DNA from 2 places in the Populibacterium corticicola genome. Region 1 is predicted to be linked to the other one. Evidence: riboswitches for the same ligand, from Rfam matches in the RefSeq annotation. Region 1 holds a riboswitch; the other holds the start of a gene.

Region 1 (5,537 bases):
TCTCATCTCGCCACCATTATTCTGGCTTGATACCAAGACTGTCCGCCACACAGCAACGGGTATACCAAGAATTCTCACACTTTGAGATTTTAGAGCGGGTGAAAATCGTGGCAGACTAACTGCTTTTCAGGTGTGAGGGAGTTATCAAAAAGGCTTTAAGCGCTTAACGTGAACTTTCCCGATGGAAAGAATTCAACGTGTCTCAAGGTCACAGCCGCGGAGGCGTTGATCTGCGATTTTGTTTCCAGTCGGAAAGTTGACGTGTTCACGCGCATCGCACGATTAGCGGTGTCCATAAGCGCGCCGAACTCCATCCACGTGGAAAGGCCCACCATTCGTTGTTCAACTTCACCTGAGAAAAAGGTGTTACTCGGCCTATATCGCCCGTAACGTCATGTGAGGCGAACAACGTCTGATCCCCCACCAGACACAGTCACAACTTAAAGGAACCTGGAAAGAAAAATGGCGAAATTTAAGCGGACATTTTCGGCCGCACTGGTTAGCTCGGCACTCGTCGCCGGCTCCGCCGCATTCGCACCAGCCGCTATCGCGCATCCCGACACCAACGACTCTTCAACCTCAGTCGTTGTACTCGGTCCAGCTACCGTTTACGAATCCCCGAACGCTCCCCTCAAACGCCTTGACACCCCAAAGAAGTCGAAGGCCAAGAAGAGCACAGCAAAGAAGAAGTCCTCGTCGAAGAAGACCACTTCATCGAAGAAAAAGTCTGTCTCCGTCCAGAAGAAGACGGTAAAGAAGACCACCGTTGCTCGACACATCCACGCAGTCTGATCTCATCAACACAGGTCTCGCTGTTCCACAGACCCCAGCGGCGCACCGGCCATGCCCCACTGACAGGGTTTTGCTACCGTGAACACATGTACTTTTCCTCAATCGGCACGATGGGCGTCAAGTCCGGCCAACGTGATGCCGTCATCAGTATTCTGACCCGTTCAAACCCGGCACTTGCCGATATCGGCTGTCTGGTCTACGAGGTTGGCGGACGCGATGACGATCCCAACACCGTGTACGTGTGCGAGGTATGGGAATCAGAAGAAGCACACGCCCAGTCCCTCGAACTTGATTCCGTGAAAGAGACGATTGCCGAGGCCATGCCGCTGTTGACCGGAGATTTTGGCGGATACGACTTCATGGTTGCGGGATCGCCGTTACGCTCTGAGTAATCGCTACCTTATCGTCTAGTTTCTTGTTCTCTGGCACGGTGCATATCAACGGCGATGAGTTTGTGTGCGTAGAGACTCGCACCAACAACCGCAGACGGCATGAAGATGATCGCGCCGAGCGGGATGACAAAACTAAAGTGCACGGCAAGGCCGAATCCCAGAGTTGCGGGGCGGTTGAGTTTCAACAGTTCTTTGCGCCGCGAGTCGGACATTCCGCGGGCTGAGCAGGCACGTTCGGTGAGTTCTCCGGCCAGCAGCCAACCCGAGTACATGGGGTTGAGCACTGCCGCGGTGGTTCCGCCAACAACGGGGATGAGCCCGACCGCAAACAGAGTGATCGAACCGAGCAGCGAGCGCAGCATCAGGCCCCACCGAGTGTGCGCGGAGTCTGGGTCGCGTAGTTCTTCGGCGGGGACGTGGCCGAATTGGTCGCGTTCGACTTCACGCCAGATTTTGGCGTAGATGGGGTCTCCTACCGCTAGGGTTGTCGCGGCGAAGACCGCCACCAGTAGCGCAACGGAGCCGGTGAGCACGGCTAGACCAACGATGAATCGCGCAATCCAGCGGATCTGCTCACCCCAGTTTTCGGCGAAGGGTGTTGCCCACTGGGTGATATCCACAATGTTGATGAGCAAAACAACCACGAGCACAGTCATGACGGCAGAAACGAGGGCAGCAGGAAGGGCACCGAGTAACAGCAGCTTGGGCCGTTTCATCAGCCATCGCGCACCATGGAACAGTTGAGCGGCGCCGTCAATAACGCCCAGTCCGAGCCGCCCGGTCTCACCGACAAGGTCACGTCCAGTTTTCACTGTTGGTCCGCCTTTCACGCAAGTTATCCCTGCTCAGCCTAGGCGCAACGACCTGGTTCCACAAGGTGCTCGTTACGGACAAAGTAGTGACGTGGAGTGTAGGGGTTTCGCGGAGCAGACCCCTATCGGAACGGTAACGAATGTAGTTCGTAACCAATGAGCGTTCGTGCGTCCGACCCACAGCGCACCCGGACACACTACCGAGTCAAAAACCGACGTAATCGCCCATTATTTTTGGGTGACTACCTCGGTTTTTGGGTGGGTGGCAGTCCGTGGCCTGCAGCCCACCCCATCGCTGCACACTGGTTTTTCTGCTACTCTCGCTTACAGCACGGGAGTCCAGTGAGCTGGACTGAGAGGAAGTAATCCAACTTCGACCGTTGAACCTGATCTGGGTCATTCCAGCGAAGGGAGCGTCTCACACTCGCGTTGTGTTGAGCGCTTTCGCGCTCCACGCGCGGAAGTCTTACACAAGCGCCGCTACGCGCCAACGGGTCTACCTTTCCGTGCACTGAGGAAAGGAAACCAATGTCCACACCTACGTTTTTAGCGGCTGGCAGTTCTGCTCCGCCGCAGTCCACACAGATTTCCGACAAGTCGGCAGCAGGTCCGGCATCGGCGCGTGAGATCGTGTCGAGTCCGCTTCGCTTTGGGGTGGGTGCTCGTTTCACGCTCTCGGTCATGAGCGACAACTACGTCCAGCGCATCCTTGGGGCACTCGCCGAGGTTTCGCCTAAGGATCTTGAGATTGAGACCGGAGATGTTTCGACGTGGATCGGCGGACACGAGCGTGATCTGCTCGCGTATCTCACGGCGTTAACACACGCCATTGCTCAGAGCGGCGAGCACGCGTCGCTATCGATTCACCTATCGCGAGGCTGCCCTGGAGAGGCGTCCTGCTCGCTGCCGGGCGGTGCAGGTCCTCGCTCGGTTGAGGTGCCAAAGGGTGCACGCACAGGCGATTGGGTTGCCGCCGAATGGGCGTTGTATCCGCTGGGCACCCCTATGGGTGATGGGGACGCCAATGCCTCGCAGCACATGGCCAAGATTTACGAGGCCATCGAACGGACCAAAACGCATGGCACGTTCCGGACATCACAGCACTTTGTGACCCGGCTTGAGGGTGATGCTGGTCAGATCCTGGAGGATGTTGTGGCAGGTTGGGTGCTCACTGGGCAGGTAGTGCAGCACGTGACAAGCCATGTAACGCTCTCGATCAACAGCCCAAGCCACTCGGGTAGGGAGGCCGGACGGTGAGCGCTCCCATCAAGACTCAAGATTCCCAAGGCATTTCCCCGGAACCTAAGCAGCCGCTGCTCACTGTGCGCGACATCGTTTTGATTGTCACGCTCTCTGTAACGTTTGGGTTCCTGTACTGGGTGCTCGTCCAAGCCTGGTTCACCCTGCAGGTTGTTCTCGGACCCGCCGGAGACCTGTCTCAGCACTTCCTCTTTGGTGGCTGGCTGCTGGTGGCACCACTCGCGATAGCAATCATCCGGCGTCCCGGTGTCGGCATCATCGCTGAGGTGGTCGCTTCCGTTGTGGAGGTTGTATTCCTTGGTTCCCCTGTTGGCCCGATGCTGTTCATTGCGGCTGCCATCCAGGGGTTCGGTTCGGAGCTACCCTTCGCGCTCACCCGCTACCGGAAGTTCACGTGGCCCGTCTACGCACTGTCAGGTCTGTTCGGGGCCGGACTGGTGTTCTTCTTCTCAGCGGCCCGCTCCGGCTGGTACGGCCAAGACATTTTCTGGCTGCGATTCGGTATCCAGTGCGTCTCTGGGATCCTGCTCGGCGGGCTACTCGCGCTCGTCATCATCAACGCGCTACGCCGCACCGGGGTACTGAACAACTTTGCAATCATCCGTGAAGCCCACCTCATCAACACCCCAGCGCGCCGACGTACCGCGAGCGCCCAACCAGACACAGCCAGCGTCAACGCTCCTGAACTCAAGAGCGAGGATCTGACGTGACGTCCGCTCCGGTCATCCGCTATGAATCCGTCACGATCCGATTCCCCGAACCTCCCCACACCGGCCATCCACCGGAACGTGCGGTGCAGGGCCACGGTGAGGGATCGTCGGCAAGCAGTAAACAGCGGGCCATAGGGCCGCTGAACTTCACCATCTCCGCAGGCGAGAAAGTGCTGTTACTTGGCCCGAGCGGGTGCGGGAAATCCACGATTCTACGCGCGATGACCGGAGCGATCCCCCACGCCATTCATGCGGAGGTCAGCGGGACCATTGAGGTTCTTGGCAGGGATATGGCTCTGACCACGCCGAGCGCATGTGCTGCCAACATGGGGCTGGTGCAGCAGGACCCGTGGGCGAGCGTCTGCCTGCCGGTTGTAGAGGACGACGTGGCATTCCCGCTTGAAAACGCGGCCGTGCCACCTGCGCAGATCAGCTCGCGAGTTGCTGCGGCTGCCGAAAAAGCCAACGTCACCGACCTACTCACCCGCAAAGCCGCAACCCTGTCGGGAGGGCAGCTACAGCGCTCCGCTCTCGCAACGGCGGTAGTGCTCGACCCCGACATTCTCATCCTGGACGAGCCCACATCCATGCTCGATTCCGCCGGGATCGCAACCGTGACCGCAGCGATTGCCCAGACCATGCACGCCGATACATGCGCGATCATCGTTGAGCATCGACTCGACGAGATCGCCGAGGCTTTCGGGCCATCGCTGCTGCCCACGCGGTGGATCGTGTGCGGTGAAGACGGCACAATCGTGTGGGACGGCAACCCGGCAACGATCGATGCTTCGACCGCCCGACACCTCGTGGAATCGGGATGCTGGCTGCCACTCGACACTGAACTGCTTGGAGTGTTCGGAGTGGAAGGCGGGCTTGATAATGCGGAAGTCTGCTCACTCCTTGCCACCGCGACACAGCCGGATAGCGCGCGCTCGCCTGCCACGATGCCGGGTCTTAGTCCCGTCTTGGTGCGGGATCTCGCCGTCACCCCGCAACCACTACCGCGCCGACGTTCACGCAGTTCGCGTAAGCAGGGTCGTAACGATGCAGGGCCAACGCCCGTGCTTGAACACCTCAACTTTGACCTGAATCCCGGTAAACTCACCGCGCTCGTCGGTGAAAACGGTTGCGGAAAAACCACGTTGCTCCGCACGCTCGCAGGAGTCCACCAACCGTTGAGCGGAACGGTGGGCGCTGCCGATAATCAACCCACCTGGGCCGGGCTGATCTTCCAAAACCCGGAACACCAGTTCATGGCCAACACCGTACGAGCCGAACTCGCCTACGGACTACCCCCAGAAGCCACCAGTGTCGTGGACGAACTACTCGAACTCTTTGCGCTCGCGGAACACTGCGAACAGTCACCGTTTTCGCTCTCGGGCGGTCAAAAACGGCGTCTGAGTTTGGCGGCGGTCATCGCCCACGACTACGACCTGATCCTCGCCGACGAGCCTACCTTCGGGCTCGACAAACACGGGGCGATGAGCGTTCTACGCAGCCTGCGCGACTACTGCGCACGCGGCAAAACAGCTGTAATGGCCAGCCACGATATGCGCGCCGTGGCAACATAC
Region 2 (5,537 bases), 220 kb from region 1:
AGCCCGTAGGCCACATTCCGGGCGACCGACAGGTGTCCAAAGAGCTGCCCGTCTTGGAACACGAACCCGAACTCACGTCGGTGGACGGGAACCGTCCGCATGTCTTGGCCGGACCAGGTGACGGACCCACTCGACAGTGGCGCAAGACCAGCGACAGCGCGCAATAGCGTAGATTTTCCGCACCCACTGGGACCAAGCAACCCCAAGATCGCCCCCTGCGAGACCCCAAAGCTCACGTGGTCCACGGCCACGAAATCGCCAAAGCGAACCGAGAGATCAGTAACGTCGAGGACCATCAGAACTCTCCTGCACTGGTTGTTCGAAGCCGTTCCGCTAGCATCATCACGGCGGCTGAGAAGACGGCGAGGATCACGGATGCAGCCAGGGCCATGCCGTAATTCTCTGCGCCTGGTTTGGAGATCAGTCTAAAGATCACAATAGGAAGCGTTGCGGTGTCGGGCCGCGAGAGGAATGAGGTTGCACCGAACTCACCAAGCGAGACGGCAAACGACATACCTGCGGCCAGCCCGAGTGCGCGGGCCGCGAGCGCCCAGTCGATGGTCAATGCAACTCGCCAGGGCGGCGCGCCGAGCAGTGCGGCGACTTCGCGTTGGCGCGGATCGATTGCCCGCAGCACGGGGAGCACGGTCCGAACCACAAGTGGAACCGCCACAACGGCTTGGGCAATGGGTACGAGCCACGGGTTCGAACGCAGGTCGATGTCCAGTCCAAGGGGTTGGTTCATCGTGATCAGGAAACCGAACCCAACCGTGACTGCGGAGACTCCGAGCGGCAACATGAACACGTTTTCAAGCCCGGTCAAGGCTGCGCGGCCACTGCGTGAGGCCGCACGACGGGACACCACGTAAGCGACCAGACCGCCAATGCTCAGGGCGATGACTGAGGCGTAGAACGCGATGACCACGGAGTTGTAGAGAGCCTCCCACACCGTGACACCAAGGGTTCCCGACGAGCCGGAGGCACTCGATCCGGTGGTGCTCAGTGCCCGAAAGTTGTCGAGGGTCCAGGTATCCCCCCTGCGGAACGCGGACATCATCAAGTTCACGAGCGGCCAGGCGATGAGCCCCGCCCCCACTAGGAGGGTGACGAGTACGGCGAGCCAGTCTCGTCGGAGACTACTCAGGTTCAACCGCTCCGTACGGGCCTGCGCCGGGGCGAGGTCAAGCGCCTGTTCTCGTCCTGCACGGGCTCGCGAGGTCATCCACAGCGACACCGCGATGACTGCGAGTTGCAGAATTGACAGCACCGCTGCGGCGCGGAGGTCGAGAAACTGGACCGTCTGCATCCAGATCTCGGTTTCGATCGTGCCGTATCCCTGTCCACCCAGGACCATGACGGTTCCAAATGCTGTGGCGCAGAACAGGAACACGATGGCAGCGGCCGAGGTGATGGCCGGAGCGAGTTGCGGGAGCGTGACCGTCAGAAAGGCACGCGTCCGCGACGCACCAAGGGTCCGGGCCGCCTGCGCTGCGCGAGGATCGATCTTTTCCCATAGACCGCCAACGGTACGCACGACCACAGAGTAGTTGAAGAACACGAGAGCAGCGAGGACAGCCCAGAAGGTACCGTCGAGTCCAAGCCCGCCAAGCGGACCTGATGTGGCGAACAGCGCTCGGAAGGCGACACCCACCACCACGGTGGGCAGCACGAACGGCATGGTCACGAATCCACGGGCAAGCGTGCGCCCTGGGAACGAGCAGCGGTAGAGCACATAGGCTCCCGGGATCCCAAGCAGCAGGGAAACCACCGTACCGGCAATGCCCTGCCCCAGAGTGATTCCAACCAGGCGCCAGGTGCGCGGCCTCGACAACACCTCGAAGAAGCCCGACAGATCGAGCGTTCCGTCCTCGAAGAACCCGCGCCCCACCAGCGCGACGACCGGCCACGCAAAGAAGAACGCCAAGAAAAGGAGCGGGACCGCAGCGGCCCCACCCCACACGAGGAAGCGGTGCAGGCGGGTCCGCAAACGCGGACCCACCTCAAGGGAGTTAGCCAAGAATCTCGGCACTCCACTCCTTGATCCAGTCGTCACGCTTCTGGTCGATCAGCGCTGGGTCAAGTGTCGCGGGGGCGTCCGGTACCGGGGCGAAGGATGCCCATTCCTCGGGTATCTCGGCGGTCTCGGAGACGGGGTACATGTACATGGTCTCGGCGATAGTGGATTGGAACTCGTCGCTGATCAGGAAGTCGATGAACGCCTGTGCTCCCTCGGGGTTTGCGCCGCCGGTCAGGACACCGGCGTATTCAACCTGGCGGTAGCAGGTACTCATGAGCGTCTCGGTGCTTGTGCGCGAGCCGTCCTCGGTAGCGGTGAAGGCTGGCGACGATGCGTAGGACAGTACGACTGGTCGGTCGCCGCCCGAGAATGAGAAGTCAACGTAGTAGGCGTCTTCCCAGCCGTCCACGATCTTCAGCCCGTTGTCCTTGAGCTGTTTCCAGTAGTCGAGGTAGCCGTCCTCGCCGTACTTCGCGATGGTTGCGAACAGGAATGCCAGGCCAGGCGACGAGGTGGCCGGGTTGGTCACGACCGCGCTACCCGCGTGGGCCTGGTTGAAGAACCCGTCCTGCTCGAGTGGTTCGGCGAGGTCCACGGTTGCGTAGTAGTCCGAGTCGATGTTCAGGCACACGTCACCGAAGTCGATTGGGGTGAGTTCGCTGCCGCCTGACAGTCGCAACTCAGCGCCGAGGGCACCCTCCGTGGCGGGAACGTATTCCTCGAACACGCCCTCGGATAGCGCACGCGATGCGAACGTGTTGTCCACGCCATAGGCGACGTCTCCCAGCGGTGCGTCCTTGGTGAGCACGAGTTTGTTAACAAGCGCTCCGCCGTCGCCATTGGTGACGACCTCCAGCGTGTAACCGCTCTGCTGTTCAAACTGCGCTTTAAGTTCATCGGACAGTTGGAACGAGTCGTGCACGACCACGCGCACAAGCGAGTTCTCCGGAGCGTCGTCTTGGGGTTCTGCCATGCAGGCGGTCAGCGACAGCACGAGTACGGATGCGGTGGCGGTCCGCACAAAAGTGGTGAATGATGGCGTTGCCATTCTTCCTCCTTAGAGAAACCGCAGTGCATCGGCGGCTTCGAAATATAAAGGAGGGGTTCCATACGCGTACACGTATGGCGAGATAGCCCGACTCCCTACGCCGGTGTTACCCGGATCAGGTTCGAGGGTCTGCGTGAAGCACTCTCAGCGCACGGGTGCGCTCCCCTGTCGTACCGGGCCAGTCTAGTGAAGCCTGGTTCGGGGATGCAAAGTTGGCTCTCGCTTCGAGACAACCACACACGCCTAACGAGCCTGAGTATTTATTTGCTTTTCGGGCCTGTTGCAGGTCGCATCAGCTACACCCAGCAGATACCGTTGATGACAGCACAGTAAGCGACTATCAGGGAGTGTCCATGGACAACAAGCAATCCACCACAGAGAAGATTTTGGCTATCGGCATTTCGTTTGCCGCTGGCTGGATCGCACAGAAGGTCGTGGAGAAGGTATGGGACAAGTCCACCGGTGGCCTTTCCCATTCGCTTGACGACGATGATGCGCGGATCGCTTCAATCGTCACCTTCTCTGCGGTGTCGGCTATCGCCGCGACGCTCACGCAGGTTCTGGCGAAGCGCAGTTCCGCCAAGGTTGTTCGCCGCATCGCGGCACCCAAGTCTTAAACACGACGGTCTGTGGGCTTTTTCGTCGTTCTGTGGGCAACAAGCCCACAGAACGACGAAAAAGCCCACAGGCCGTCACTTGTACCAGCGCTCGGAGTCCTGTGTTCCAGCTACTCTTGCACGACCACGACCTCAGCTGCCGGAACGGTGATGCTGCTGGAAGGTGCGGACTCGTCGCCAATCAGGCTTGGACTGCGCCGCGGCGTGTAGTCAACCTGTTCGACCGTGTGGTTTATGAGGAACGTGAAGCGCTGCCCTGACTCGCTCACGCGCTCAACCACCTCGAAGTCAGCGGGCAGATCGCGGCGGGCCGTGACGCCTGCGTCCTCGTACAGCGCGCCAACGAAGTTACGCAGGTCCCCACCCATCACACGAGACGAGATATACCAGGCACTTCCCTGCCCAAACTCGTTGCGGGTGATCGCGGCACCATCAGGCTTTGGTCCGTCCACGTAGGTCGCCACAGGTTCGGCGCCGTTGAGCACGATGTCATCGGCCCACACGGTCCCGGTGTACTGGCCCTCGCCCAACGCACCGGTCGTGGAGATCGAGACGGTTTCGTGCTCACGTAGCGGCAGGAACTCCTCGATGCGCAGGCCAAGTACCTCGTCCACCGCTACCGACAATCCGCCATGCCGCACAGTGTCGTTCTCGTTCACGATGCCTGAGAAGTACGACACCGCAAGCACTCCACCTGCAGCGACATACGATTTCAGATTCTCCGACGCCGCATCGGTCAGCAGATAGGAGGCTGGGGCAAGCACCAACTTGTAACGTGACAGGTCCTGTTCCGGGTGAGCGAAGTCGATCGTGACCTTGTCCTCCCACAGTTGCGTGTAGAACTCAAGGATCCTTTCGCGAGCGTTGGCATCGATGCTTGGCCGCCATTCCAACCCTTGCGCCCACAGCGACTCCCAGTCCCAGAGAATAGCCACGTCAGCGGGAACCGTCGTGCCTGTGACACCCTGCTCCGACAGCTCAGCGAGGCGCGCACCCAGGTCGCAGACCTCGCGGAAGATGCGGGAGTCCGTGCCTGCGTGTGGCAGCATCGCCGAGTGGAACTTCTCGGCTCCGAATCGGGCCGCCCGCCACTGGAAGAACATGATGCCGTCCGCGCCCCGTGCCAGGGTTGCCAGGGAGTTGCGGGCCATCTCAAGCGGCTTCTTGGCAACATTTCGATCCTGCCAGTTCACACCGGAGGTTGAGTGTTCCAGGAGGATCCATGGCTTGCCTCGCGCAATCGACCTGGTCAGATCCGCATCGAGCGAGAGCTTGATCTGGTTCCGTGGATCGGCGGCTTCGAGATAGTAGTCGTTCGAGACGACATCGACTTCCTGCGCCCACGCCCACAGGTCCATGGAGGGGCAGTTGAGCGCCATGAAGTTCGTGGTCACAGGAGCAGTCGAGTACTCCTTGATGATGTCTCGCTCCTGGATGAAGCAGCGCAACACCGCGTCGGATGAGAACCGCGTGTAGTCGAGACGCATCGCCGGATTCGTGACGGTTGCGGAGACTGCGGGGGTTGGTATCTCGTCCCACTCGTAGTAGGTCTGACCCCAGAAGCTGGTGCCCCAGGCCTCGTTGAGGCCGTCGAGGGTGTCATAACGTTCACGCAACCAGATGCGCCAGGCATCCCGCGACGCCTCGTCGTACGAATCGGAGACCGGGGCACCGTACTCGTTGTGGACGTGCCACATCGCGAGCGCGGGGTGGTTCGAGTAGCGTTCCGCGAGAGCGCGGGTGATGTTCGCGCAGGCTCGCAGGTAGTCGGGCGAGGACGGAGCGGCCATTCCGCGCGATCCGTTGGTCATGACGGTACCGTCTCGGTGGACGACACGGGCCTGCGGATACTTTT

What was found. Region 1 has a riboswitch for thiamine pyrophosphate ahead of ACFSYH_RS06730 (YkoF family thiamine/hydroxymethylpyrimidine-binding protein). Riboswitches for the same ligand answer to the same signal wherever they lie in the genome.
Region 2: it holds a riboswitch for thiamine pyrophosphate, as region 1 does, so the genes downstream of both, ACFSYH_RS05780 (thiamine ABC transporter substrate-binding protein) here and ACFSYH_RS06730 (YkoF family thiamine/hydroxymethylpyrimidine-binding protein) in region 1, are expected to answer to the same signal.

Annotation. Positions count from the first base shown of each region.
Region 1 is NZ_JBHUOP010000002.1:691,025-696,561, forward strand. It holds gene ACFSYH_RS06715 (hypothetical protein) at 463-792, shown strand; gene ACFSYH_RS06720 (putative quinol monooxygenase) at 879-1,184, shown strand; gene ACFSYH_RS06725 (EI24 domain-containing protein) at 1,193-1,996, opposite strand; TPP riboswitch at 2,318-2,426, shown strand; gene ACFSYH_RS06730 (YkoF family thiamine/hydroxymethylpyrimidine-binding protein) at 2,525-3,253, shown strand; gene ACFSYH_RS06735 (ECF transporter S component) at 3,250-3,966, shown strand; gene ACFSYH_RS06740 (ABC transporter ATP-binding protein) at 3,963-5,537, shown strand, end outside.
Region 2 is NZ_JBHUOP010000002.1:466,347-471,883, forward strand. It holds gene ACFSYH_RS05770 (ABC transporter ATP-binding protein) at 1-296, opposite strand, end outside; gene ACFSYH_RS05775 (ABC transporter permease) at 296-2,029, opposite strand; gene ACFSYH_RS05780 (thiamine ABC transporter substrate-binding protein) at 2,010-3,065, opposite strand; TPP riboswitch at 3,141-3,242, opposite strand; gene ACFSYH_RS05785 (DUF4235 domain-containing protein) at 3,419-3,682, shown strand; gene ACFSYH_RS05790 (beta-galactosidase) at 3,793-5,537, opposite strand, start outside.